One region of the Saccharopolyspora terrae genome, then DNA from elsewhere that is predicted to be linked to it. Evidence: riboswitches for the same ligand, from Rfam matches in the RefSeq annotation. Region 1 holds a riboswitch; each other region holds the start of a gene.

Region 1 (5,822 bases):
TCGCGCTCAACGCGTCCAGCGACTTCGAGACTCGGGGGTTCTTTAGCCGGTCGGCGATCCCGGCGGCGGCTAGCACGATGGTGACCTCCCAGATCGCCGCCAGCACCAGGAACAACACGCCCAGCGCGACCAGCTGGAGCGCCGGCTGCGTGGACGCACCGACGAACTGCGGCAGGAACGCGAGGCTGAACAGCAGCATCTTCGGGTTGGTCAGGTTGCTGAGCAGGCCGCGCAGGTAGGGGTTGGTGTCATCCGGCGGCGGAACGTCCAGCGAGCCGGACTCGCGCCTGGTCAGCCAGTACCCGCGCACGATGGTGGCCGCGAGGTAGAGCAGGTAGGCCGCGCCCACCCACTTCAGCGCCACGAGCACGCCCGGCGCCTGGGTGATCAGCGCGCCCAGCCCGGAGATGACCAGCGCGACCTGCAGCGCGCTGGCGGTGTGGATTCCGGCCAGCGCCAGCAGTCCCGCCTTGCGGCCGTGGTTCAGCGACGTGCGCAGCAGCAGGAAGACGTCCACTCCCGGTGTGATGATCACGACCGCGCTCGCCAGCAGGAAGGCGGGCAACGGCGTCGTGTCCAGGAGCACGGCGATTTCCTCTCCACTTCGGGCAGCACGCACTGCCACATCGCTTGATCAGGTTCTTCTCGTCATCCGGTCAGGTGAGATCGGCGGGTGCCGGTGGTGGAGGTACCCCGGTTCCGCGATGCCCTGGGATGGAGGTGCGACTGCCAACGGCGACATTCGCGAAAGGATTTGCTTCCGGAGTCGAGTTTAACGAAATATTTTCCGGCGAAACTGTGAGTTGCGACTCGTGATGTTTCGGTGTGCGTGCGATTACGGTGTGTCCGCTCCGCCGATGACCGCGACAGCTGGAGGCACCGACTTTGGGCCGCGACGAACAGGGATCCGCCGACAAGACCCGTGCGCTGCGCGCGCTCGCCATCGCCGGAGCGGTCACCGCCCTGGCGGGCGCGAGCCCCGCCGCCCACGCGGACCCGGCGATCACCGGAGACGACCAGCCGCAGTCCCGGATCCTCGGCGGCTCGGGCAGCACCACCGACGACGCGCCCTGGGTGGTCGCGCTGACCGACCGGTACGGCAACCAGTTCTGCGGCGGCACCCTGATCCGCGCGGGTGAGGTCGTCACCGCAGCGCACTGCGCGCACGATCCGCTCACCGGGGCCGAGCGCTCGCCCGAGGACGTCCGCGTGATCGCCGGGCGGACCGACCTGCGCAGCTCGCAGGGCAGCGAAGCCGAGGTCGACGACGTGTGGGTGCACCCGGGCTACGAGGACTTCACCACCGGCGACGACCTCGCCGTGCTCAAGCTCAGCGCACCGCTGCCGCAGCGCCCGCTCCCCGTGGTCGCGCCCGGTGAGACCGCGCCGTACGAACCGGGTGCCATGGCCCGCGTCTACGGATGGGGCCGGACCAGCGAGAACGGCCCCAACTCGGACAGCCTGCGCTCCGTCGAGGTGCCCGTCGCCGCCGACGAGGCCTGCCGCTCGGCCTACCCGAACTACGACCCGCGCAGCATGTTCTGCGCCGGATACCCCGAAGGCGGGCGCGACGCCTGCGCCGGCGACTCCGGCGGGCCGATCGTCGCGGGCGGGCGGCTCATCGGCGTGGTGTCCTACGGCACCGGTTGCGGTCGTCCCGGCACGCCCGGCGTCTACACCAGGCTGTCGAACTACCCGTTGTGAGCGGCGGGCGAGTGGTCTGCACAACTCCCGCCGCTGGCGAGTGCGGGAAACCGGGAAGTCCTGTGATATCCAGGTAAGGGTGACCCTTCAGCCGCTCGCGACCGCCGTGCAACGCGCCTACACCGCAGACCTCGACGCCTCCGACTTCTACCGGATGCTGCGGCTGCGGGTCGACGTCTTCGTCGTCGAGCAGGAGTGCCCCTACCCCGAGCTCGACGGGCGCGACCTGGAGGACTCCACCCGCCACTTCTGGGTCGACTCCGCCGACGACTACGTGCTCGGATACCTGCGGCTGCTGGAAGACCCCGACGGCACCTACCGCATCGGCCGCGTCTGCACCTCCCAGAGCGCCCGCGGCCTGGGCATCGGCCGCAAGCTGATGCGCGCCGCCGTCGCCGAGGTGCAGAACTCGCCCGCCGTGCTGTCCGCCCAGACCTACGCCAAGGACTTCTACGCCTCCTTCGGCTTCGTCGAGACCGGGGACGAATACCTCGAAGACGGCATTCCGCACGTCGACATGCGCCGCGAACCCCGCCGCGCGGGCGTGACCGCCGGACGCTGAGGTGCCTTCAGGGATGCGGTGTCCGTTTTAGGCGTGGGACTCAGCTGGCACCGCCGCGGGTTCTCCAGCGGCTTCGTGGCGAGTACGCCGCGACGCCGTGTATTGGCTATACATCAGGAGTGGCGCACGGAGTGCACGGAGCCGCTCAGGTTCTGCTGCTGGCACCGCCAAGCAAAGCAACCACCCCCAACTCCGAACTGTGAGTTGGGGCGCCGGAAGGTTGGGCGCTTGATCGACGTCTGGGACGATGTCGGTGAATCCGTTTGCAAGGGGTGTTGGCAGGAAGCCGGTGCGAGTCCGGCACGGTCGGCGCCACTGTGACCGGGGAGCGGACCTCCCGCGCGAGCCACCGGGGTGACCTGGGAAGGCCGGAGGGACGTGACGATCCGGGAGTCAGGACACTGCGGCCCCTTGTTCCCGACAGCGGGGCGTCCGCACCCCGAGGAAGGAACCACACCGGCATGTCCGCTGCCCCTCGCTTCCCCTTCTCCGCCGTGGTCGGCCACGACGACCTGCGGCTCGCGCTGCTGCTCAACGCGGTGCACCCGCGCATCGGCGGTGTTCTGGTGCGCGGCGAGAAGGGCACGGCCAAGTCGACCGTCGTGCGCGCCCTCGCCTCGCTGCTGCCGGCGCTGGACGTCGTCGACGGCTGCCGCTTCGGCTGCGACCCCACCGCGCCCGACCCGCAGTGCCCCGACGCGCCGCACGGCGACACCGCCACCCGGCGGCCCGCGCAGCTCGTCGAACTGCCCGTCGGTGCCACCGAGGACCGGCTCATCGGCTCGCTCGACCTCGAACGCGCCCTGACCGAAGGCGTCCGCGCCTTCCAGCCCGGCCTGCTCGCCGGAGCGCACCGCGGCGTGCTCTACGTCGACGAGGTCAACCTGCTGCACGACCACCTCGTGGACCTGCTGCTCGACGCCGCCGCCATGGGCCGCGCCCACGTCGAGCGCGACGGCGTGTCCGTCTCGCACGCCTCGTCGTTCCTGCTGGTCGGCACCATGAACCCGGAAGAGGGTGAGCTCCGGCCGCAGCTGCTCGACCGCTTCGGGCTCACCGTGCAGGTCGCGGCCTCCCGCGAGGTCGGCACCCGCACCGAGGTCGTCCGCCGCCGGCTCGCCTTCGAAGCCGACCCCGCCGGGTTCGCCGCCCACTGGGCCGACGCCGACGCCGAACTCGCCGAGCACATCCGCGCCGCCCGCGCCCGCGTCGAGGACGTCGTGCTGCCCGACTCCGAACTCCGCCGGATCTCCGCGCTGTGCGCGGCCTTCGACGTCGACGGCATGCGCGCCGACCTGGTGCTGGCGCGCACCGCCATCGCCCACGCCGCCTGGCGCGGCGCCGACGCCGTCACCGAGGAGGACGTCGAAGCCGCCGCCCGCCTCGCCCTGCCGCACCGGCGCCGCCGCGACCCGTTCGACGAACCCGGCATGGCCGAGGACCAGCTGCAGCAGGCCCTCTCCGACGCGGCCGAGCAGGCCGAGGACCAGCCGCCGGAAGACCCCGACGACGACCCCGACGGAGGACCCGACGGCGGTCCCGGCGGAGGCGGCGAACCCCAGGACGAGCCCACCGGCCCCACCGGAGGCGGTGGCGGCGAGGAGCAGGACCAGCAGCCCGGTGGCGGCGACTCCGAACGCGCCCCCGTCGGCGCCGGGCAGTCGTTCCGCGCCCGGTTGCTGGAAGTGCCCGGACTCGGCGAAGGCGCACCCGGCCGCCGGTCTCGCGCCCGCTCCCGCAGCGGGCGCACCACCCGCGCCACGACCGTCGACGGGCACGGACTGCACGTCACCGCCACCCTCGCCGCGGCCGCGCCCCACCAAGCCGCGCGCGGACGCAGCGGACCCGGCCTCGTCCTGCGCCCCGACGACGTCCGCCGATCCCTGCGCGAAGGCCGTGAGGGCAACCTCGTGCTCTTCGCCGTCGACGCCTCCGGCTCGATGGCCGCCCGCGACCGGATGACCGCCGTCAGCGGCGCCGTCCTGTCCCTGCTGCGCGACGCCTACCAGCGGCGGGACAAGGTCGGCGTGATCACCTTCCGCGGCGACCAGGCCGAAGTCGCCCTGCCGCCCACCTCGTCGGTCGACATCGCCGCCGCCCGGCTCCGCCGGATGCGCACCGGCGGACGCACCCCGCTCGCCGACGGACTGCTGCGCGCCCAGCACGTCATCCAGACCGAGAGCACCCGCGACCCGCAGCGCCGGCCGCTCGTCGTGCTGCTCACCGACGGCAAGGCCACCGTCGGCGTCCGAGGAGCCACCGGCAGCAAGCAGGCCGTCGACGACGCCCTGCGCGCCGCACGCGTGCTCGCGGGCACCGGAACCGCCTCCGTGGTGGTCGACTGCGAGAACGGTCCCGTCAAGCTCGGACTGGCGAACCAGGTGGCCGCAGCCCTGGGCGGACCCAGCCTGCGGCTCGAAGAGCTCTCCGCCGAACACGTCGCCGGAGTCGTGCGCGCCGTCAGCGGTGACAGCGGGTTGGCCGCTTAGTCTCGTTTTGGTTACGAGATTCAACCCTGTGAGTACCGACCCAACGGTCGGATTGGTACGGTGACCGCCAGTCCACCTGACCCCCAGGGGTGGACCTCCAAAGTGCCCCGCGCTCCCAGCGACCCCCAGGCCGGTTGAGCGCGGGGCTCTTTCTTTTTGTCTTCCGTGGCTGAGTTGCTCAGCGGTGCGGGTGGGGGAACCTGAGCGGCGCTGTGGACTCCGCGCGCCACTCCTGATGTATGCCAATACACGGCGTCGCGGCGTGCTCGCCACAGCACCGCTCAGAACCCCCGGCGGTGCCAGCTGCTCAGGTGGTGAAGGAGAAAGCACCTTCGGTGCTTGCCTGACGGTTCATGCTGGGGTTGGTTGTTTTTGGTGGTAGCGGTGTCTTGCGTAGGTGGCTGTGGCTACCAGGGGGATTGCTGTTGCTCCTGCTGTGGTGAACAGGATCGTGTAGTTGCCGTGGTCTGCTAGGGGGCCTGCTGCTGCGGAGGCCGCTGCGCTGCCCAGGAACAGGGCGCAGGCGAAGAGGGCCACGGCCGTTCCTCGTGCTTCCGGGGCGACCGAGGTGGCCCAGGCTTGCAGGGAGGAGTGCATGAAGGACCAGCCTCCGCCCAGCAGGAGGGCCGTGATGATCACCGTGGCGAGGTTGGTGTCCACGGAGACCAGGGCATAGCCGACGATCATCTGCGTGCCGCCGATGGCGATCAAGCGGGGGACCGGGACCCGGGAGTTGATGGCCTTGACGACCCGGGAGAACACCAGCACGCCCACGCCGTAGGCACCCGTGGCCAAGCCCGCCACAGCGACGTCCAAGCCCTCGTTGACCAGCGCCGACGCCAAGAAGGTCATGGTGCCCAGCAGCACCGCGCCCTCCACGAAGACCAGGCCGAACACCAGCAGCGCCCAGCGGTTGCGCAGGACTCCGCCGATGTGGGAACCCACCCCGCCCGACACCGCCGCGCGGTCGGGTTCCGGGAGGCCGCGCAGCAGCAGCGCGCAGACCGCCGCGCACAGGGCAGGGACCGCGAAGACCACGCGCCAGTCCAGCCAGTGGGCCAGCACGC
Region 2 (5,822 bases), on a different contig from region 1:
TTGGTGCCCGGCCTGCTCGTCGCAGGCGTCGCCACCGGTGTTCTCAACGCTGCTCTTGGTCGTCAAGCGACGGCCACCGTCCCGCCCGATCGCGCCGCCGTGGGCGTCGGGCTGAACAACACCACCCGTTACGTCGGCGCCTCGATCGGAGTCACCGTAGTCGCTGTTCTCGCCTCCGCACCAGGCGGCGACATCGCCGCCCAGCTCTCCGGCTGGAATCACGTGGCCGTGCTCACCGGCAGCCTCTCCCTGCTCGGGGCTGCGGTCGTGCTCGCGTTGTCCCGGCGCGCACTCCGGTGAACCACCACCCGACCATCCCCCACCGCACACCAAGACGCGGGAGCGTCCCGGTCTCCGCTGGAATCCGGGCTCGGCCGAGTGCGGCGGACATGTCGGACATCGACGGTACGTTCCCGGAATGGACATCTGTTTCGACTTGACACTCGACTGCGACAACGCCGCAGTCCTGACCGCGTTCCACAGGACCGCGCTGAGCTACGGCGCATGAGAACCGGTGACGACGGCACTCGGCTGGTGGTTCTTCGCGGGCCTTCCGGTTCTGGGAAGTCCTCTGCGGCGCGGGAATTGCGTCGACGGGTCGGGCGCGGCGTGGCCTTGGTGGAGCAGGACTACCTGCGCCGGATCCTGCTAGGTGAGCACGATCGGCCTGGTGCGGCGAACATCGAGTTGATCTCGAACACCGTGCGGTTCGCGCTGGATCGCGGATTTCACGTGATCCTCGAAGGAATCCTGTCGGCTCCCCGCTACGGGGCGATGCTGCGGTCCCTCCGCGACGACCACGCGGGCCCGAGCTTCTTCTACTACTTCGACATCAGCTGGTCGGAGACCTTGCGGCGGCACGCGACGCGGCCGAAATGCGCCGAGTTCGGGGCCGCGGAGATGAGCGAGTGGTTCGGCCAGGCGGGTCGGCTCGACCTGATCGACGAACGCACCGTATCCGAGAGGCTCACCCTGGATGAGATCGTTGGCCGGATTCAGCGAGAGGTGTTCTAACGGTTGCAGGTTCGGGCCGTCATTCGCGGAATCGGACGACTGAGGCCGTCAGTCGCCTCACCCGGTCGGTGTCGCGGATGCCGTCGATCTCCACGATGCGGCCGTCCACCACGGTGAACGCCATGATCGACACCGGACGGCCGGACCGGGCGGTGACCACGCCGGGCAGGCCGTTGACGAGCACCGGGTGGAGCTCCGCACCGCGACTCGCGCGGGACTGCCGGGCGATCTTCTCCGCCCCTCGGTACACCGCGGGCGGCCTTTCACCGCCGAAGTCGGCGCGGAAGACGACGTCGGGGTCGAGCAACCGCACCAGCGCGTCGAAGTCGCCGGCGTTCGCGGCGGTGAAGAACGCGTCCACGATCGCGCGCTGCCTGCCGATGTCCTGGTCGGGAGTCGGTGGCGCGGCACCTCGGACGCGTCGCCGCGCGCGACTCGCGAGCTGCCGGGCCGCCACCGGGGTGCGGTCCACCAGCCGCGCGACCTCGTCGAAGGGCAGGTCGAACATGTCGTGGAGCACGAAGGCCAACCGCTCGGCCGGGCTGAGCGACTCCAGCACCACGAGCAGCGCGAGGCTGACCGAGTCGGCGAGCAGCGCCTGCTGCTCCGGATCCTCACCCTCGACGGCGGAGACCACGGGATCCGGCAACGGGGTGGCGGCGGTGTCGACGAGCTCCTCACGGCGACGCCGGCGCGACCGCAGCAGGTGCAGGGCTTCGCGAGCGACGACCGTGGTCAGCCAGCCACCGAGGTTGGCGATCTCGTCGGGCTCGGCTCGGCTCAGGCGCAGCCACGCGTTCTGCACCGCGTCCTCGGCGTCGGTCACGGACCCGAGCATCCGGTAGGCCACCGCGCGCAGCTGCCCTCGCTGCTGCTCGAACCGCTGAGCGAGCCGATCGTCGTCCGCCACCTGTCACACCGTCCCTCCGGCCGGGCTCATCACTGTGAACCCACCTATCCGCAGGATGTGACCACGAAGGAGAAGACCATGCCCGAGAACGCCAGTGGTTTCGTCAGCGTCAGGTACATGGTCGACGACGTCGACAAGGCCGTCGACTTCTACGCGCGCCATCTCGGCTTCACCGTCCGGAACGACTTCGCACCGGCGTTCGCCGACGTCACCAGGGGTGCCCTCCGGTTGCTGCTGAGCGGTCCGACCAGTTCGGCGGGCCGGGCGATGCCGGACGGCGCGGTCCCCGGGCCCGGCGGGTGGAACCGGATCCACCTCATCGTCGACGACCTGGCCGCCGAGGTGGATCGGCTGCGCGCCGAAGGTGTTGATTTCCGCAATGACGTCATCTGCGGTCCGGGCGGTCAGCAGGTCCTGTTGCGCGATCCGTCGGGCAACGTGGTGGAGCTGTTCCAGGCCCGGTGACGCGTCGGCGCTGTTTTCCCGCCGTGCTCAACGTATAGCGCACCCGGGGGCTTGCGGCAAGCCCCCGGGCATGCCGCAGAATCTCCGATCTGAAGCCGTGAGCTGCGAAGATGCCGACTTCGCGGCACGGTGTGACCGGGGGTTGAAAGATGATCGACGTTGTTGTCGCCGGTGCCGGTCCGACCGGTCTGATGCTGGCGGCGGAGCTGCGGCTGCACGGGGTGGGCGTGGTCGTGGTGGACGAGGCCGCGGAGCCCACGGACTTCGTGCGGGCGTTGGGTCTGCACGTGCGCAGCATCGAGGTCCTGGACCAGCGGGGCCTGCTGGAGCGGTTCCTGGCGGAGGGAACGAAGTACCCGCTCGGAGGGTTCTTCGCCGCCATCTCCAAGCCCGCGCCCGAGCGCCTGGACACCGCGCACGGCTACGTGCTGGGCATCCCGCAGACCACGACCGAGCGGCTGCTGGCCGAGCGAGCCTCCGAGCTGGGAGTTGACGTCCGGCGGGGCTGCGAGCTGGTCGGGCTCGATCAGGACGAGGACGGGGTGACCGCCGAGCTGGCCGACGGCTCGCGGCTGCGGGCGCGCTACCTGGTGGGTTGCGACGGCGGTCGCAGCACCGTGCGCAAGCTGTGCGGCATCGGGTTCCCCGGCGAACCGTCCAGAGTGGACACGCTGCTCGGCGAGATGAAGGTGACCGCGTCACCGGAGACGATGGCCGCGGTGACCGACGAGGTCCGCACGACCCAGAAGCGCTTCGGCGTCGGCCCTCTCGACGGCGAGTGGTGCCGGGTCGTGGTGCCCGCCGCCGGTGTGGCCGACGACCGCTCGACACCTCCGACGCTCGAGGAGCTCACCGGCCAGCTGGAGGCCATCGCGGGCACCGACTTCGGCGCGCACTCGCCTCGCCGCCTCGCGCGCATCGGCGACGCGACCCGGCAGGCCGAGCGCTACCGCTCGGGCCGCGTGCTGCTCGCGGGCGATGCCGCGCACATCCACCCGCCGGTCGGCGGCCAGGGGCTCAACCTCGGTCTCCAGGACGCGTTCAACCTCGGCTGGAAGCTCGCCGCCGAGATCGCCGGGTGGGCACCGGCGGACCTGCTCGACAGCTACCAGGACGAACGGCATCCGGTGGCCGCCGCGGTCCTGGACAACACGCGCGCGCAGATGCAGCTGATGTCCACCGAGCCGGGCCCGCGGGCGGTGCGGCGGCTGGTGTCGGAGCTGATGGACTTCGACGAGGTCAACCGGCACCTGACCGAGAAGATCATCGCGCTCGACGTGCGCTACGACTTCGGCGGGGAGCACGACCTGATCGGCAGGCGCATGCGCGACGTCGAGCTCGGGCGCGGTCGCCTCTACGAGCTGATGCGGGCCGGGCGCGGACTGCTGCTCGACCGGACCGGCGAGCTCTCGGTCGACGGCTGGGACGACCGGGTCGATCACGTCGTCGACGTCGGCGCGGAGCTCGACGCTCCCGCCGTCCTGCTGCGCCCGGACGGTCACGTCGCATGGGTCGGACACGATCAGCAGGACCTCCTCCCCCACCTGTCGAAGTGGTTCGGGAAGTGACTCATTTCTCCCTCCGACACGCCCATGTTGGTGTCGGTGGACGAGTCAGACCCAAGATGTAGAGTGTCGCTCGCTGGTGGTTCACCGGGCCCGCGCGGGTCCGGTGTGGCAACAGGGAACCCGGTGCGAATCCGGGACTGCCCCGCAGCGGTGAACGGGAACGACCGCCGTCATTGAGCACTGGACGCCACGCGTCCGGGAAGCGACGGCCAGTAGGCACGGTCTTGCAGACGAGACCGGGCGCCCGTGAGTCCGAAGACCTGCCACCGGCGCGCGCACGCCCGTGCGCGCCGTCCGGGACCTCGCGGGAGGGTCCACGCGGACATGCGATGGTCTTCGCTTCCGTCGCGTCCTCGCGTGCTGCCGCCGGTTCCGGGCATGCCTTCCGAGCTCGCGAGGAGAGAGTCCCGGTGACCGACACCGCACTGTCCGAACCCATTCCGCTCACCGGCGGCCGCGTGTCCACTGTGGTCGAGCAGTCCTGCGCGGGACTCGCCGACGTGGACCCGTCAGCGGTGCTCACCGAGGTCGAGCGCAACGTCTACCCCGGCATCGGTGACGCCGAACTCGGCGAAGCGCTGATCATGTCGGCGCGCACGCTGGTGGAGTCCGAGCCGAACTACTCCCTGGTCACGGCCCGGCTGCTGCTGGACAAGCTGCGCGGCGAAGCGCTGAGCTACTTGGCCGGTGCTCCGCAGCAGACCGACCAGGAGCAGATGCGCGACCGCTACGCCTCCTACTTCACCGACTACGTGCGGCGGGGGATCGAGCTGGGCCGGCTCGACCCGGAACTGGCCCGCTTCGACCTGTCCCGGCTGGGCGCGGCGCTGGAGGCCGAGCGCGATCTCGCCTTCGACTTCCTGGGGCTGCAAACCCTCTACGACCGGTACTTCCTGCACCACGACGGCGTCCGCTTCGAGCTGCCGCAGGCGTTCTTCATGCGGGTGGCGATGGGCCTGGCGCTGCGCGAGGACGACCGCGACGCGCGTGCCATCGAGTTCTACCGACTCCTGTCGTCGTTCGACTTCATGTGCTCGACGCCGACGCTGTTCAACTCCGGCACGACCCGCCCGCAGCTGTCGTCGTGCTTCCTGACCACTGTGGACGACGACCTCCAGTCGATCTTCAGCTCCTACCGCAACAACGCGCTGCTGGCCAAGTACTCGGGTGGGCTGGGCAACGACTGGACCCCGGTGCGCGGCATCGGCGCCCACATCCACGGCACCAACGGCGAGTCGCAGGGCGTGGTCCCGTTCCTGAAGATCGCCAACGACACGGCGGTGGCGGTCAACCAGGGCGGCAAGCGCAAGGGCGCGGTGTGCGCGTACCTGGAGACCTGGCACATCGATGTCGAGGAGTTCCTGGACCTGCGCAAGAACACCGGTGACGACCGCAGGCGCACCCACGACATGAACACCGCGAACTGGGTGCCCGACGAGTTCCTGCGCCGCGTCGAGGCCGACGAGTCCTGGACGCTGTTCTCCCCCGATGAGACACCCGACCTGCACGACCTCTGCGGTTCGGCGTTCGCCGAGCGCTACCGCGACTACGAGGCGGCGGCCGACCGCGGCGAGATCCGCGTGTTCCGGCGGGTTCGGGCCGTCGAGCTGTGGCGGCGGATGTTGACCATGCTGTTCGAGACCGGGCACCCGTGGATCACCTTCAAGGACCCGTGCAACCTGCGCTCGCCGCAGCAGCACACCGGTGTGGTGCACTCGTCGAACCTGTGCACCGAGATCACCCTGAACACCGCCGCCGACGAGGTCGCGGTGTGCAACCTGGGGTCGGTGAACCTCGCCCGGCACGTCACCGCCGACGGCCTGGACCGCGACCGGCTCGCCGCGACCGTCCGCACGGCCGTGCGG
Region 3 (5,822 bases), on a different contig from region 1:
GACCATGCTGACCGTGGCGGCGGTGTGCGCGTTGGCGGCGGCGCTGGTGGCCGCGATGATCGTGGACCCGCCGCGGCCGTCGATGGCCGAGTCCCGGCGATCCGGCCACGGCGCGAACCCCTACCGCGGCGACCGCCGGCTGCTGCGCATCCACGGCGTCTCGATCGCGCTCACCGTGCCGCAGCAGACCGTCTGGACCTACATGCTGGTCTGGCTGATCGCGACCCAGCACTGGACCACCGCCGCGGCGAGCGCCCTGGTCGGCACGACGCAGCTGCTCAGCGCCCTGAGCCGGGTCGGCGCGGGGATCTGGTCGGACCGGATCGGCAGCCGGGTGCGCCCGATCCGCTACTTCGCCTTCGGTTCGGCGATCGCGATGGGCGGGCTGGCGGCGTTCTCCGGCACTCCCCTGGCGCTGGCCTTCATGATCGCCGCCTCGATCATCGCGGTGGCCCACAACGGCCTGGCGTTCACCGCGGTGGCCGAGATCGCGGGCCCGCACTGGAGCGGGCGGGCCATGGGAGCGCAGAACACCGGCCAGTCGCTCACCGCCACCGCCGTCCCGCCGGTGATGGGAGCCCTCATCGCGGTCGCGGGCTACCCGATCGCCTTCGCGGTGGCCGGGTGCTTCGCACTGCTGGCGGTCCCGGTCGTTCCCGCTCGCAGCGTCACACCCGAGGTGTGAGCGCCTGCTGGGATTCGAAGAGCGCCATCACGCCGGGCTGCTCGCCCTCCGGCCAGGTCCCGGACCCGCCAGACCCCGTATTTGAGCAGCGCCCGGCCGCAGTGCACGAACAGCTCCTCGACGTTGACGACCACCGCCAGCGCCGGGGGCACGCCCTTGAGCGCGAGGTCGGCCATCGCCACGAAGAACAACCGCGACCGCTCGATGAACCGGCGGCTGACGTCGTCGTTCCCGGAGACCGCCTTCTCGGCGATCTCCGGGAACGGCGGCTCGACGACCTCGCGGAGTTGCGCTTCTGAGGTGACCTGCTCGGCCTCGGCCGGATCCCACGAGGGCACCGTTCTCTCCTGATCAGTGGTGCGCCTCGGAGCGGGTCAGCCCGCCTGGGCCTGCGCGATCAGCGGCACGACCTCATCCACCGCGTAGGACATGCCCGCGGCGGTGCCCGCCGAGAACGCCTGCACGGCCTGCTCGTCGTGCAGCACGACGGCGCGGTGCTCGCGGACCGACTGCAGCGACTGGAAAATCTGATCCCTGTCGACCTCCGCGGCGGACAGGCCGATCGGGAACATCACGGTCAGGTCGGCGTTGAACAGGTCCATGCGCTCGGGCGAAACGCTGACGAAGAAGTTGTCCCCGGCCACCGCCTGCACGGCCGGCGACTGGCGGAACCCCAGCCGCTCCATGAACTCCAGGCGCGAACCGCCGTTGACGTAGGCGCCGTAGGAACCGACCATCTTCGCCCCGACGGCCACGGTCTTGCCCGCGAACTGCGGGTGCGCGGCGGCCGCCTGCTGGAACTTGGCCTCCAGGTCGGCCTTCTGCTGGGCAGCTTCGGCGGACTTGCCCAGCGCCTTGCCGACCATGTCCAGCTGCTGGTCCCACGTGGTCAGGTAGCTCTCGCCGCCCGGCGGGATGCTCACCACCGGAACGCCGAGCCGGTTGAGCAGGTTGTAGCGCTCCTTGTCGCCGCTGGCGCGGGTGTCGAGGATCAGGTCGGGCTGGAGCGCCGCGACGGCCTCCATGTCGACCTCCATGGTGCCGAGCATCTTCGGCGGCGTGGCGTAGCGCTTGTCGGCGGGGATCCACGGCGGGACGCCGTCACCGCCCACCGGCAGCCAGTCGGCGGCACCGACGGGCTGCACCCCGAGGCTCAGCGCGGTTTCGGCGTCGCCCCAGCCCAGCGCGACGACACGCTGGGGACGCTCCGGAACGGTGACGTCACCGAACGCGGTCTTGATGGTGACCGGGAACTGGCCGTCCGCCGATGCGGCGGCGGGCTCGTCGTTCTCGGGACCGGCCGCGCCGCAGCCGGTCAAGGCGATTCCCAGCAGGACTGCCATGATCAGCCCCAGGGTCCGCATCCAGCGCATTTCCACACCTCGCAGTGAGTTAAGTGCGCCTAACCTAACTAACGCTCCGTGTGGAGTCCACCCCGAGATCTACTCGCTGTGACCGACGTTCGTCACATTCGTCCACACCGGACGATCGACTGCTCACCCTCGGTTCATGAGCAACTTCCGGCCGGGTCGTGCGTTGAGCCTCACGAAGGCCCGGTCGGGGCGTTCGAGGGTGCGGAAGGACGCGATCGCGATGGACAGGCTCAACGGCAAGCGCGTGCTCGTGACAGGTGGGGCGTCGGGGATCGGGCAGGCCAGCGTGCTGCGCCTGCTCGACGAAGGCGCCAGGGTGCTGACCACCGACATCGATGAGACCGGGCTGAAGGAGACCTCGCGGCGCGCGGCCGCGGCCGGCACGTGCGACCTGCTGGGCACCCTGCCCCTGGACATCTCCCAGGAGGACGCCGTCGACGCGACGGTGCCGGCCGCGGCCGAGCAGCTGGGCGGGCTGGACGTGCTGGTCAACGCGGCGGGAATGCTGCACAGCGCGCACACGCACGAGTGCTCGCTGGAGCTGTGGAACCGGATCCTCGCGGTCAACCTCACCGGCACCTTCCTGGTCACCCGCGCGGCGTTGCCCGCGCTGCTGGAGACCGGCAGCGGCGTGGTGATCAACTTCAGCTCGACCTCGGCGAACTTCGCGCACCCCTACATGGCCGCCTACGCCGCGAGCAAGGGCGGCATCCAGTCGTTCACCCACAGCATCGCCCTGGAGTACGCCAAGCAGGGCCTGCGCGCGGTCTCGCTGGTGCCCGGCGGGATTCGCAGCGGCATCACCGAGACCACCGCGGACAAGCTGCCCGCCGACACCGACTGGGACCTGTTCACCAAGCTCTCCCCCGCTCTCGGCAGCGGATTCGCACCGCCGGAGCACGTGGCGGGCGTGGTCGCGATGCTCGCCTCCGACGACGGCGCCTTCATCACCGGCACCGAGATCCGCGTCGACGGCGGCACGCACCAGTAATCCACACCCCAACTTCCACTGAAACCCGGCACCCAACTTCCACTGAAGTCGGGTACCCGACTTCCACAGAACCCCGGCACCCGACTTCCACTGAAACCTCGTACCCGAGTTCCACTGAAATCGGGTACCGGAATTCCACTGAGATCCCGGACCCGACATCCACTGGAACCTCGTACCGCTGGTCAACGGGTGATGCTGCGCGCGGAGTGCGCCTGACTCACGACGTCGAGGTGGTCCGGCGCAGCGGCCGCCGGATCGACCGCGCCCCGGCCGGTTAGACTCGATCGCGAGCCGGTCGTGCCACGTGTGGCCGATGGGAATCCGGTCGGAAGCCGGAGCTGACGCGCAGCGGTAGGGGTGACGGGCGAGCCCGAGCCACTGGATCGCACTCGATCCGGGAAGGCGGCTCGCCCGGTGGAGCCCGAGCCCGAAGACCTGCCGGCTCCCCGGACCCGCACCGGTTCCGGGAATCGGCCGACCAGGTCTCGCGCATGGGCCTGGGGTGAGGATTTCCGCACAACGTGTTCTTACGCTGGACGCGCACGGGCTTGATGCTGCTCTGCGCCACCGCACTCGCCGCCTGCAACGCTCCCGCGACGGAGTCGGCTCCGCCTCGGGTGTCGCTGCCCAACTGCGACGGGCACGTCTCGGTGTCCGAACCACCGCGCCGCGCCGTGAGCCTCAACCAGTCGACCACCGAGATCATGCTGGCGCTGGGCCTGGCGGACCGGATGGTGGGCACCGCGACCTGGACCGATCCGGTCGATCCGGCGCTGGCCGCCGAGAACTCCCGAGTACCGCGGCTTTCCGACAACAACCCGTCGTTCGAATCGGTGCTGGCCACCGAGCCCGACGTGGTGCTGGGCGCCTACCAGGCGGTGTTCACCGACGAAGGCGTGGCCTCGCGGGAGCGCTTCGCCGAGCTCGGGGTCCCCACCTACCTCTCCCCCTCCAACTGCTTTCCCGAGGAGGCACCGCTCGCCGAGCCGGTCGAGCTCGACGACATCTACCGGGAGGTGCAGGAGATCGCCACGATCTTCGACGTCCCGCAGCGCGGCGAGGCGCTGGTGGCGCAGCTGCGGCAGCGGGTGGCCGACGCCCAGCGCAAGGCCGTGCCCCACCGGGACACCTCGGTGCTGTTCTGGTTCGCCCGCACCGAATCCCCTTACGTGGCAGGATCAACCGGATCCCCGGCGATCATGACCCGCACCCTCGGGGTGCGCAACGCCTACGAGGACGTGCGCTCGATGTGGCCGCAGGTGTCGTGGGAGGACGTCCTCGCCCGCGACCCCGACCTGCTGGTGCTCGGCGACCTCACCCGCGACGGCGAAGGCGATTCCCTGGCCGCCAAGCAGGAATTCCTGCGCACCGACCCCGCGATGTCACGGCTGCCCGCCGTCGGCGAGGGCCGGTGGATGGGCATGACCGGCACCGAGATGAACATCAGCATGCGCACGATCACCGGGATCGAGCGGCTCGCCGACCGGTTGGCCGAGCTGGAGCGTCGGTGAGGACCGGGCGCCTGCCCTCCTCGCTGATCGTGCTGGTCGGGATTCCGCTGCTGCTGCTGTCGATCGCCGTGGCGGTCACGCTCGGACCGGCTCCGCTGTCGGTGACCGACGTGGCCGGTGTGGTGGGCGCACGGCTGGGCCTGGGCGAGACCGACGTGTCGCGGATCGGACAGGGCATCGTCTGGCAGCTGCGGTTGCCGCGCGCGGTCCTCGCGGCGATCTGCGGCGCCGGGCTCGGGGTGTGCGGCGCGGTGCTGCAGTCGCTGCTGCGCAACCCGCTCGCCGATCCGTTCCTGCTGGGCGTGTCGGCGGGCGCCTCGACCGGCGCGGTGCTGGTGGTGATCCTCGGGCTGGGCGCGGGCGCGATCGGTGTGACCGCGGGCGCCTTCGCCGGTGCGCTGGTCGCGTTCGCGCTGGTGATGACCTTGGGCGCGGTGGCCGGTGGCACCACGACGCACCTGGTGCTGGCCGGTGTCGCGGGGACTCAGCTGTTCTCGGCCCTGACGTCGTTCGTCGTGATCACCTCGGCGGACGCCGAGCAGACCCGGGGCGTGCTGTTCTGGTTGCTCGGTTCGCTCTCGGGCGCCCGCTGGAACGACGTGGCGGTCTCGGGTGCGGTGTGCGCGGTCTGCCTGCTGCTGTGCCTGTCGCGGGCCGGGGCGCTGGACGCCTTCGCGCTGGGGCACGACACGGCCGCAGCACTGGGCGTGCACGTCACGCGGCTGCGGATCGTGCTGCTGGTGGCCACCGCGCTGCTGACCGCCACGCTCGTCGCGGCGGCGGGTGCGATCGGGTTCGTCGGCCTGGTCCTGCCGCAGGCCGCGCGGCTGCTCGTGGGCCCGCGGCACCGCGCGCTGCTGCCGGTCACGGCCGTGCTGGGCGCGATCCTGCTGGTGTGGGTGGACGTCCTGGCGACCACCGTCGCCGCGCCGCAGGAGGTTCCGGTGGGAGTCATGACCGCGCTGGTGGGCGTTCCGGCCTTCGCCGCGCTGCTGGCCCGGCGCGGCCGAACCACCTGAGCGTCCCGCGACCGCTCACCGAAATCCCCTACGCTGCACGCGTTGCGAGGCGTCGACGAGTCTGCGAGGGATCAGATGAACCAGCCGGTGGCGTGGGGTGTGCTCGGCTGCTCCGGAATCGCCGAACGACGAATGCTGCCCGCGCTCCACGAGATCGAGGGTTCCCGGATCGCCGGCCTCGCCAGCCGGGCGCCTGCCAGGGCCGAGCGCTTCGCCGCCGAGCACGGCGGGACCGCGATGAGC
Region 4 (5,822 bases), on a different contig from region 1:
TCACGCCCATGTCGGCGAGGATCCAGTCCATCCGCGTGCCGGCCAGGATCCCGCACCGCTGCTGCGACCCCAGGCCGATCGCGTGCAGCCCCAGCGCGATCGCCCGCGCCCTTTCCCAGGTCTGCGACCAGGTCAGCGAGCGCCACTGCTCGCCTTCCGGGTAGCGGAACGCCTCGCTGTCGCCGGACCGCTGGACGCGATCGCGCAGCATGTCGGGGACCGAGCGGAATTCTGAGGAGATCGCGGCAGGCATGAGCCGGAACGTAATCGAGGTCACGCACCCGCGCAATGAGGTTCGGACAAATCGGGAGGGGTCGTTCCGATCTGTTACCGACGAGTTGCCTTCCGGGGCGAACTCGCAGGTCGGTGCGGCCGATCGCACCGGAGGCGGACCCGATGTTCAGCGGGCCCGCCAGGTGCGGATCGGGTCGGTGGATCATGGAACGGCCCCCGCGTTCCCGGCGAGGAGGACGAGGGCGAGCACCGACAGCACGGTGAACACGGCCGCGGGCGGGCCGAGCACCGACCGGGCGATGGTCGCCAGGCCGGACATCGCCCGGGCTAGCACCACCGCCGCCGCGAACAGCGCGACCAGGATGCCGAACAGCATTCCTTGCAGGACGGAGGAAACGGTGTCAGGGGTGACGACCGGTGGGTCGTTTGCCGCCAGCACCTCCGGGAGTATCGTGAACATGCGAGCTCCCTTCACGGGTGTTTCCCGTTGTGAGGGTGATCGTGAGTGCGCGCAGCGCCCCCGGTCGTGGCCAAACGATTTCCGGGGGCGTTCGCATGTCCGGCCGACGATTCGCCGGCCGCGCCTCCGATGGATCCGAGACGCCGAGCGCCCGCTCCGCGGTGAAATTTCACTTCTTCGTTGAAGTTCTTCTCCGCCGAGTGAAACGCGACGCCGTCAGTATGCGATTACCTCAACAAACCGTCAATGTCTTTGTGGGGCAACGACTTGCCGTTATGCACCCGAGGTGTCAGTATCTGCTGGTCTTCAGCGGTTCAGTGAAGTTTGGTGAAATTATCCGAACGGAGTGAAGGAGACGGCGCGATGGCCCGTCCCGGGAACCAGGGCGGAACCGGACGGCTCGGCTCGCGACTTCGCGAGCTGCGCGAATCCCGCGGTATGACGCAACTTCGGCTGGGCCGGTCCCTCGGAGTCGCGGTGTCGAGCATCTCCTCCTGGGAGAGCGGGGCGAAACTGCCGCCGCTCACCCGATTGGCCGATTACGCGACGTTCTTCGCCGCAGGCGCCACCACCGGCGGGGTCCCGCCGGAGAACCAGCTCACCGGCGAGCAGCGCGAAGAGCGCCTGCGGCTCAAGCAGGAGCTCGACCGGCTGCGGACGGCGCTGGACGAGATGCGCGACCCCGTGGAAGCCGAAGCGAGGCAGGACTTCTGGCACTTCCCCGACGGGGGGCCGGTCCTCATCGTCACCGGCGGTCTCAGCGAGAAGCACTGGTCGCCGCTGGGCACCCCCAGCGAGCCCAACTTCCTGTCGCTGGCCCGCTGCGCCGACCTCGACGCCGCGGTGGAGCTGTTCGGGACGGTGCGCGCGGCCAACCCGCGTTCAGAGGTGGAGATCCGGCTCGAGAACCTCGGCGACGACGACCTGCGCGCCCACCTGGTGTTCCTGGGCAGCGGCGCGGCCAACCCGTGGGTGGAGTGGCTGACCGCCGAGTGGCCGGTCCGGCAGGTCCCCGACGAGGACGTCCCCGACGGGTCGGTGTTCGAGATCGACGGCGAGCGCAGGCTCAAACCCGGCTTCCGCGGTGATCAGCTGGTCGAGGACGTCGGAATGCTCGCGCGGATCCCGAACCCGAACAACATCCGCCGCACGCTGACCTTCTGCAGCGGCGTGTTCACCAGGGGAGGGTTCGGCGCGGTGCGCTGCCTGACCGATCCGCAGGCCAGGGACCGCAACCTCTCCTACCTCCGCGACAACGTCGAGGACCTCGACCGCTTCGGGGTGCTGATGCGGGTTCCGGTGATGCGGCACGTGACCGGCACGCCCGACCTGCAGAACCCGGCGAACCGGCTCTACGAGTGGCGACCGAAGACCTGATCGCGAGGAGGCAGCGGTGGTGAGTGCACAGCGGTCCGGTCTCGGCGCACGGCTGCGGGAACTGCGCCAGGGGCACGGTCTGACGCAGGGGAAGCTGGCGCGGGTGCTCGGCGTGGCGGTCTCCAGCGTCTCGCAGTGGGAAGGCGGCGTGAAGGTGCCGCCACCGCCGCGGCTCGGCGACTACGCGACCTTCTTCGCGGCCGAGAACCCCGCGAGGAACGGCAAACTTCCGTCACCGGCCTCGCTCTCCGAGCAGGAGCGCCGGGTCCGCGCGAAGCTCAAGGAGGAGCTGGACGCGCTGCGGTCCCACTCGGAGGATTCCGCCTCGGCGCAGGGGTTCTCGGACTTCTGGAGGTTCCCCGACGGCGGTCCGGTGCGCATCCTCACCGGGCGCGTTCCGGCCCGGAACCTCTCGCCGCTGGCCTCGCCCGAGCGGCGCAACTACATCGGGATGTCCTCCTACGCCGACGGCGACTCGTTGATCGAGCTCTACGGGCACGTCCGGGCGCTGAACCCCGTGTCGGACGTGCGCTTCGACATCGCCCGCCGCATCGACCCCCACGACCTGCAGGCGCACCTGGTGCTGCTGGGCAGCCCGGCGATGAACCCGATGCGGCGGCAGGTGCGCTTCGGCCTCCCGGTGCGCCAGGTCGAGGTCGACGACCTCGGGCACGGAGAGGTCTTCGAGGTCGCCGAGGAGTCCCGGCAGTACCGGCCGACGCTGCACGACGACCGGCTCATCGAGGACGTGGGCATGCTGGCGCGCTTCCCCAACCCCTACAACGTGCGGCGCAGCCTGACCTTGTGCAGCGGTGTGTTCACCCGCGGCGGGTTCGGCGCGGTCCGCTGCCTGACCGACCCCGAGCTGCGCGAGCGCAACCACGAGCGCCTCAAGCACCGGATCGCCGACCCGGACAACTTCGGGATGCTGATGCGCGTTCCGGTCGTGCGCAACGCGACGGCCACCCCGGACCTCAGCAATCCCGACACGTGGCTGCGGGCGTGGTCCCCGATCAAGTCCTGAGCGCTCCTCCGCGTCACCAGGGGTGACACTCCCGCGCTCGGTGGGCGATTTGTCGGGGCCGCTGGTTACCGTCGTGGCAGTTCCCGGAAGCTGAGGAGGAGTCATGGCGGAAGTCGATGCGGTGCAGCCCAACGGGACGCCCGCGTGGATCGATCTGGGGACCCCGGACCTCGATCGTGCGATGCAGTTCTACGGCGCCGTGTTCGGATGGGAGTTCGACGTGGGGCCCGAGGAGACGGGCCGCTACACGATGTGCCTGCTCCGGGGCAGGGAAGTCGCCGCGCTCATGCCCAACCACGACCCGGGAGCGACCGAGTTCTGGTGGAACGTCTACTTCGCCACCGATGACGTCGCCGGCACCGTGTCCAAGGCGGAGGCCGCCGACGGCCACGTGATCACCCCGCCCATGGACGTGATGGACAAGGGCCGGATGGCGATTCTCTCCGACCCGGTCGGCGGGCAGTTCGGGCTCTGGCACGGCAACCGCCACGTCGGCGCCCGCCTGGTCAACGAGCCGAACACGTTGCTGCGCAACGATCTCGTCACCCCGAACCCGGGTCCGGCGCGGGAGTTCTACCCGAAGGTCTTCGACTTCAGCCTGGACAGCGACGGGTACTTGGGCGAGGACGACTTCACGTTCCTGCGCCGACCTGACGGCCACGAGATCGGCGGCATCCTCGGCGACCCGTCGGCCCCCGCTTCGTCCTGGGGCACGCTGTTCATGGTCGAAGACGCCGACGCCACCGCGCGACGCGCCGCCGACGCGGGCGGTGTGGTCCAGCCGCCCTACGACATGGCCTACGGCCGCATCGCCGAGATCAAGGACCCGTTCGGCACGCCCTTCACCATCGGTGCCGCCAAGACCGGCTGAGCACCGGCGTGATCGGGATCTCCTCCAGGTGTCGAACGGGAGCTCAGAGCCGAGACGGGGACCGCGCCGGGAGCTGCGCGGGGTTGTCTCGTGCCCGCGGATGGTTAGCCTGAGGGTGCTGGTGGTTCGTCCGGTCGAGCGGTGAGCGCGATGGGACGAGGCAAGAGGGAACCCGGTGCGAATCCGGGACTGCCCCGCAGCGGTGAGCGGGAACGACCGCCGTCATCACGCACTGGACGTCACGCGTCCGGGAAGCGACGGCCAGTAGGACCGGTCTTGCAGACGAGACCGGGTGCCCGCGAGTCCGAAGACCTGCCACCGGCGCGCGCACCGACGGTGCGCGCTGGTCCGAGGTCTCGCGGGAGGGCCTGGCGGACGATCAGCGGGCGACGTGCGTCCGCTGGTCGGCGCGTGCCTGTCGCGAAGTCCTCGACCGACCACGTCGAGCTCGCGAGGAGAGAGCGTTGACCAGCAAGATCGGATCCACCGTACTCGGACATCCCCGGATCGGCCCGAACCGGGAGCTCAAGCGCGCCCTGGAGTCCTACTGGGCGGGCCGCAGCGTTGAGGCGGACCTGCGGGAGGTCGCGCGCCGGCTGTGGGAGGACACCTGGCGGGGTCTGGCCGAAGCCGGCCTCGACTCGGTGCCGGGCAACACGTTCTCCTACTACGACCACGTCCTGGACACCGCCGTCACCTTCGGCGCCGTCCCGCGCCGCTACGCCGAGCTGGGGCTCGGCGCGCTGGACACCTACTTCGCCATGGCCCGCGGCACCGAGGCCGTGCCGCCGCTGGAGATGACGAAGTGGTTCGACACCAACTACCACTACCTGGTCCCCGAAATCGGTCCGGACACGAGCTTCTCGCTCACCGACCGCACCGCCGTCGAGCAGTTCCTCCAGGCGCGCGAGCTCGGGGTGGAGATCCGGCCGGTGCTGGTGGGGCCGCTGACCTTCCTGCTGCTGTCCAAACCGTCCGAAGAGGACTTCGACCCGCTGGACAAGCTCGCCGAACTCACCGACGCCTACGAGCAGCTGCTCGGGGAACTCCACCGGGCCGGTGCCCGGTGGGTGCAGCTCGACGAGCCCGCGCTGGCCGCCGACCGCACCCCGCAGGAGCTCGACGCGCTGCGCAACACCTACCGGCGCCTCGGCGACCTCGCCGAACGCCCCGCGATCCTCACCGCCTGCTACTTCGGCGATCCCGGTGACGCGCTCGGCGTGCTCGCCGCCGCGCCGATCGAGGGCCTCGCCCTGGACCTGGTCACCGAACCGTCCACTGCGGACCGAGTCGTCGCCACACCCGGGTTGCGCGACAAGGCCCTGGTCGCGGGGGTGATCGACGGCCGCAACATCTGGCGCGCCGACCTCGACCGGTGCATGACCGCGGCGGCGACGCTGCTCGGCTCGGCCGGTGAGGTGAGCATCGGCACGTCCTGCTCGCTGCTGCACGTGCCCTACGACGTCGACGCCGAGACCAACCTCGATCCGCAGGTCAAGCCGTGGCTGTCGTTCGCCGCGCAGAAGGTCCGCGAGGTCGTCACCCTCGGGCGGGCTCTGCGCGAGGGCCGCGAGGTCGTCGAGCCCGAGCTGATCGAGGCGCGTGCGGCGGTGGCCGACCGGGTGCGGGCGGAGCGGGTGCGCGACAACCGCGTTCGCGCGCGACTCGACTCGCTGCGCCCGCAGGACTCCCGTCGCACCGATTACGCGAAGCGGCGGGAAGCGCAGCAGAAGTCGCTCCGCCTGCCACCGCTGCCGACCACCACGATCGGATCGTTCCCGCAGACCACCGACGTCCGCAAGGCGCGCGCCGCGCTGCGCGCCGGGCGCATCGACGCGGCCACCTACCGGCAGCGG

The links. A riboswitch is a leader RNA that binds a small molecule or an ion and turns the genes downstream of it on or off. The one in region 1 is predicted to bind cobalamin.
Region 2: linked by a shared signal. The riboswitch ahead of E1181_RS13530 (ribonucleoside-diphosphate reductase subunit alpha) and the one ahead of E1181_RS23855 (putative cobaltochelatase) in region 1 are both predicted to bind cobalamin.
Region 3: linked by a shared signal. The riboswitch ahead of E1181_RS08880 (ABC transporter substrate-binding protein) and the one ahead of E1181_RS23855 (putative cobaltochelatase) in region 1 are both predicted to bind cobalamin.
Region 4: linked by a shared signal. The riboswitch ahead of metE (5-methyltetrahydropteroyltriglutamate--homocysteine S-methyltransferase) and the one ahead of E1181_RS23855 (putative cobaltochelatase) in region 1 are both predicted to bind cobalamin.

The regions. Positions count from the first base shown of each region.
Region 1 covers NZ_SMKS01000054.1:17,330-23,151, reverse strand. Annotated here, with positions in the region: gene E1181_RS23870 (LysE family translocator) at 1-586, opposite strand, end outside; gene E1181_RS23875 (MFS transporter) at 1-46, shown strand, start outside; gene E1181_RS23865 (S1 family peptidase) at 886-1,704, shown strand; gene E1181_RS23860 (GNAT family N-acetyltransferase) at 1,784-2,266, shown strand; cobalamin riboswitch at 2,520-2,692, shown strand; gene E1181_RS23855 (putative cobaltochelatase) at 2,728-4,755, shown strand; gene E1181_RS23850 (MFS transporter) at 5,107-5,822, opposite strand, start outside.
Region 2 covers NZ_SMKS01000019.1:36,739-42,560, reverse strand. Annotated here, with positions in the region: gene E1181_RS13555 (MFS transporter) at 1-300, shown strand, start outside; gene E1181_RS13550 (AAA family ATPase) at 505-1,014, shown strand; gene sigJ (RNA polymerase sigma factor SigJ) at 1,034-1,924, opposite strand; gene E1181_RS13540 (VOC family protein) at 2,003-2,389, shown strand; gene rox (rifampin monooxygenase) at 2,539-3,957, shown strand; cobalamin riboswitch at 4,018-4,239, shown strand; gene E1181_RS13530 (ribonucleoside-diphosphate reductase subunit alpha) at 4,287-5,822, shown strand, end outside.
Region 3 covers NZ_SMKS01000009.1:125,655-131,476, forward strand. Annotated here, with positions in the region: gene E1181_RS08860 (MFS transporter) at 1-685, shown strand, start outside; gene E1181_RS08865 (hypothetical protein) at 598-1,023, opposite strand; gene E1181_RS08870 (iron-siderophore ABC transporter substrate-binding protein) at 1,060-2,058, opposite strand; gene E1181_RS08875 (SDR family NAD(P)-dependent oxidoreductase) at 2,279-3,049, shown strand; cobalamin riboswitch at 3,325-3,506, shown strand; gene E1181_RS08880 (ABC transporter substrate-binding protein) at 3,571-4,560, shown strand; gene E1181_RS08885 (FecCD family ABC transporter permease) at 4,557-5,579, shown strand; gene E1181_RS08890 (Gfo/Idh/MocA family protein) at 5,655-5,822, shown strand, end outside.
Region 4 covers NZ_SMKS01000019.1:27,914-33,735, forward strand. Annotated here, with positions in the region: gene E1181_RS13495 (AMP-dependent synthetase/ligase) at 1-253, opposite strand, end outside; gene E1181_RS13500 (hypothetical protein) at 437-694, opposite strand; gene E1181_RS13505 (helix-turn-helix domain-containing protein) at 1,058-2,071, shown strand; gene E1181_RS13510 (helix-turn-helix domain-containing protein) at 2,091-3,095, shown strand; gene E1181_RS13515 (VOC family protein) at 3,199-3,966, shown strand; cobalamin riboswitch at 4,072-4,300, shown strand; gene metE (5-methyltetrahydropteroyltriglutamate--homocysteine S-methyltransferase) at 4,431-5,822, shown strand, end outside.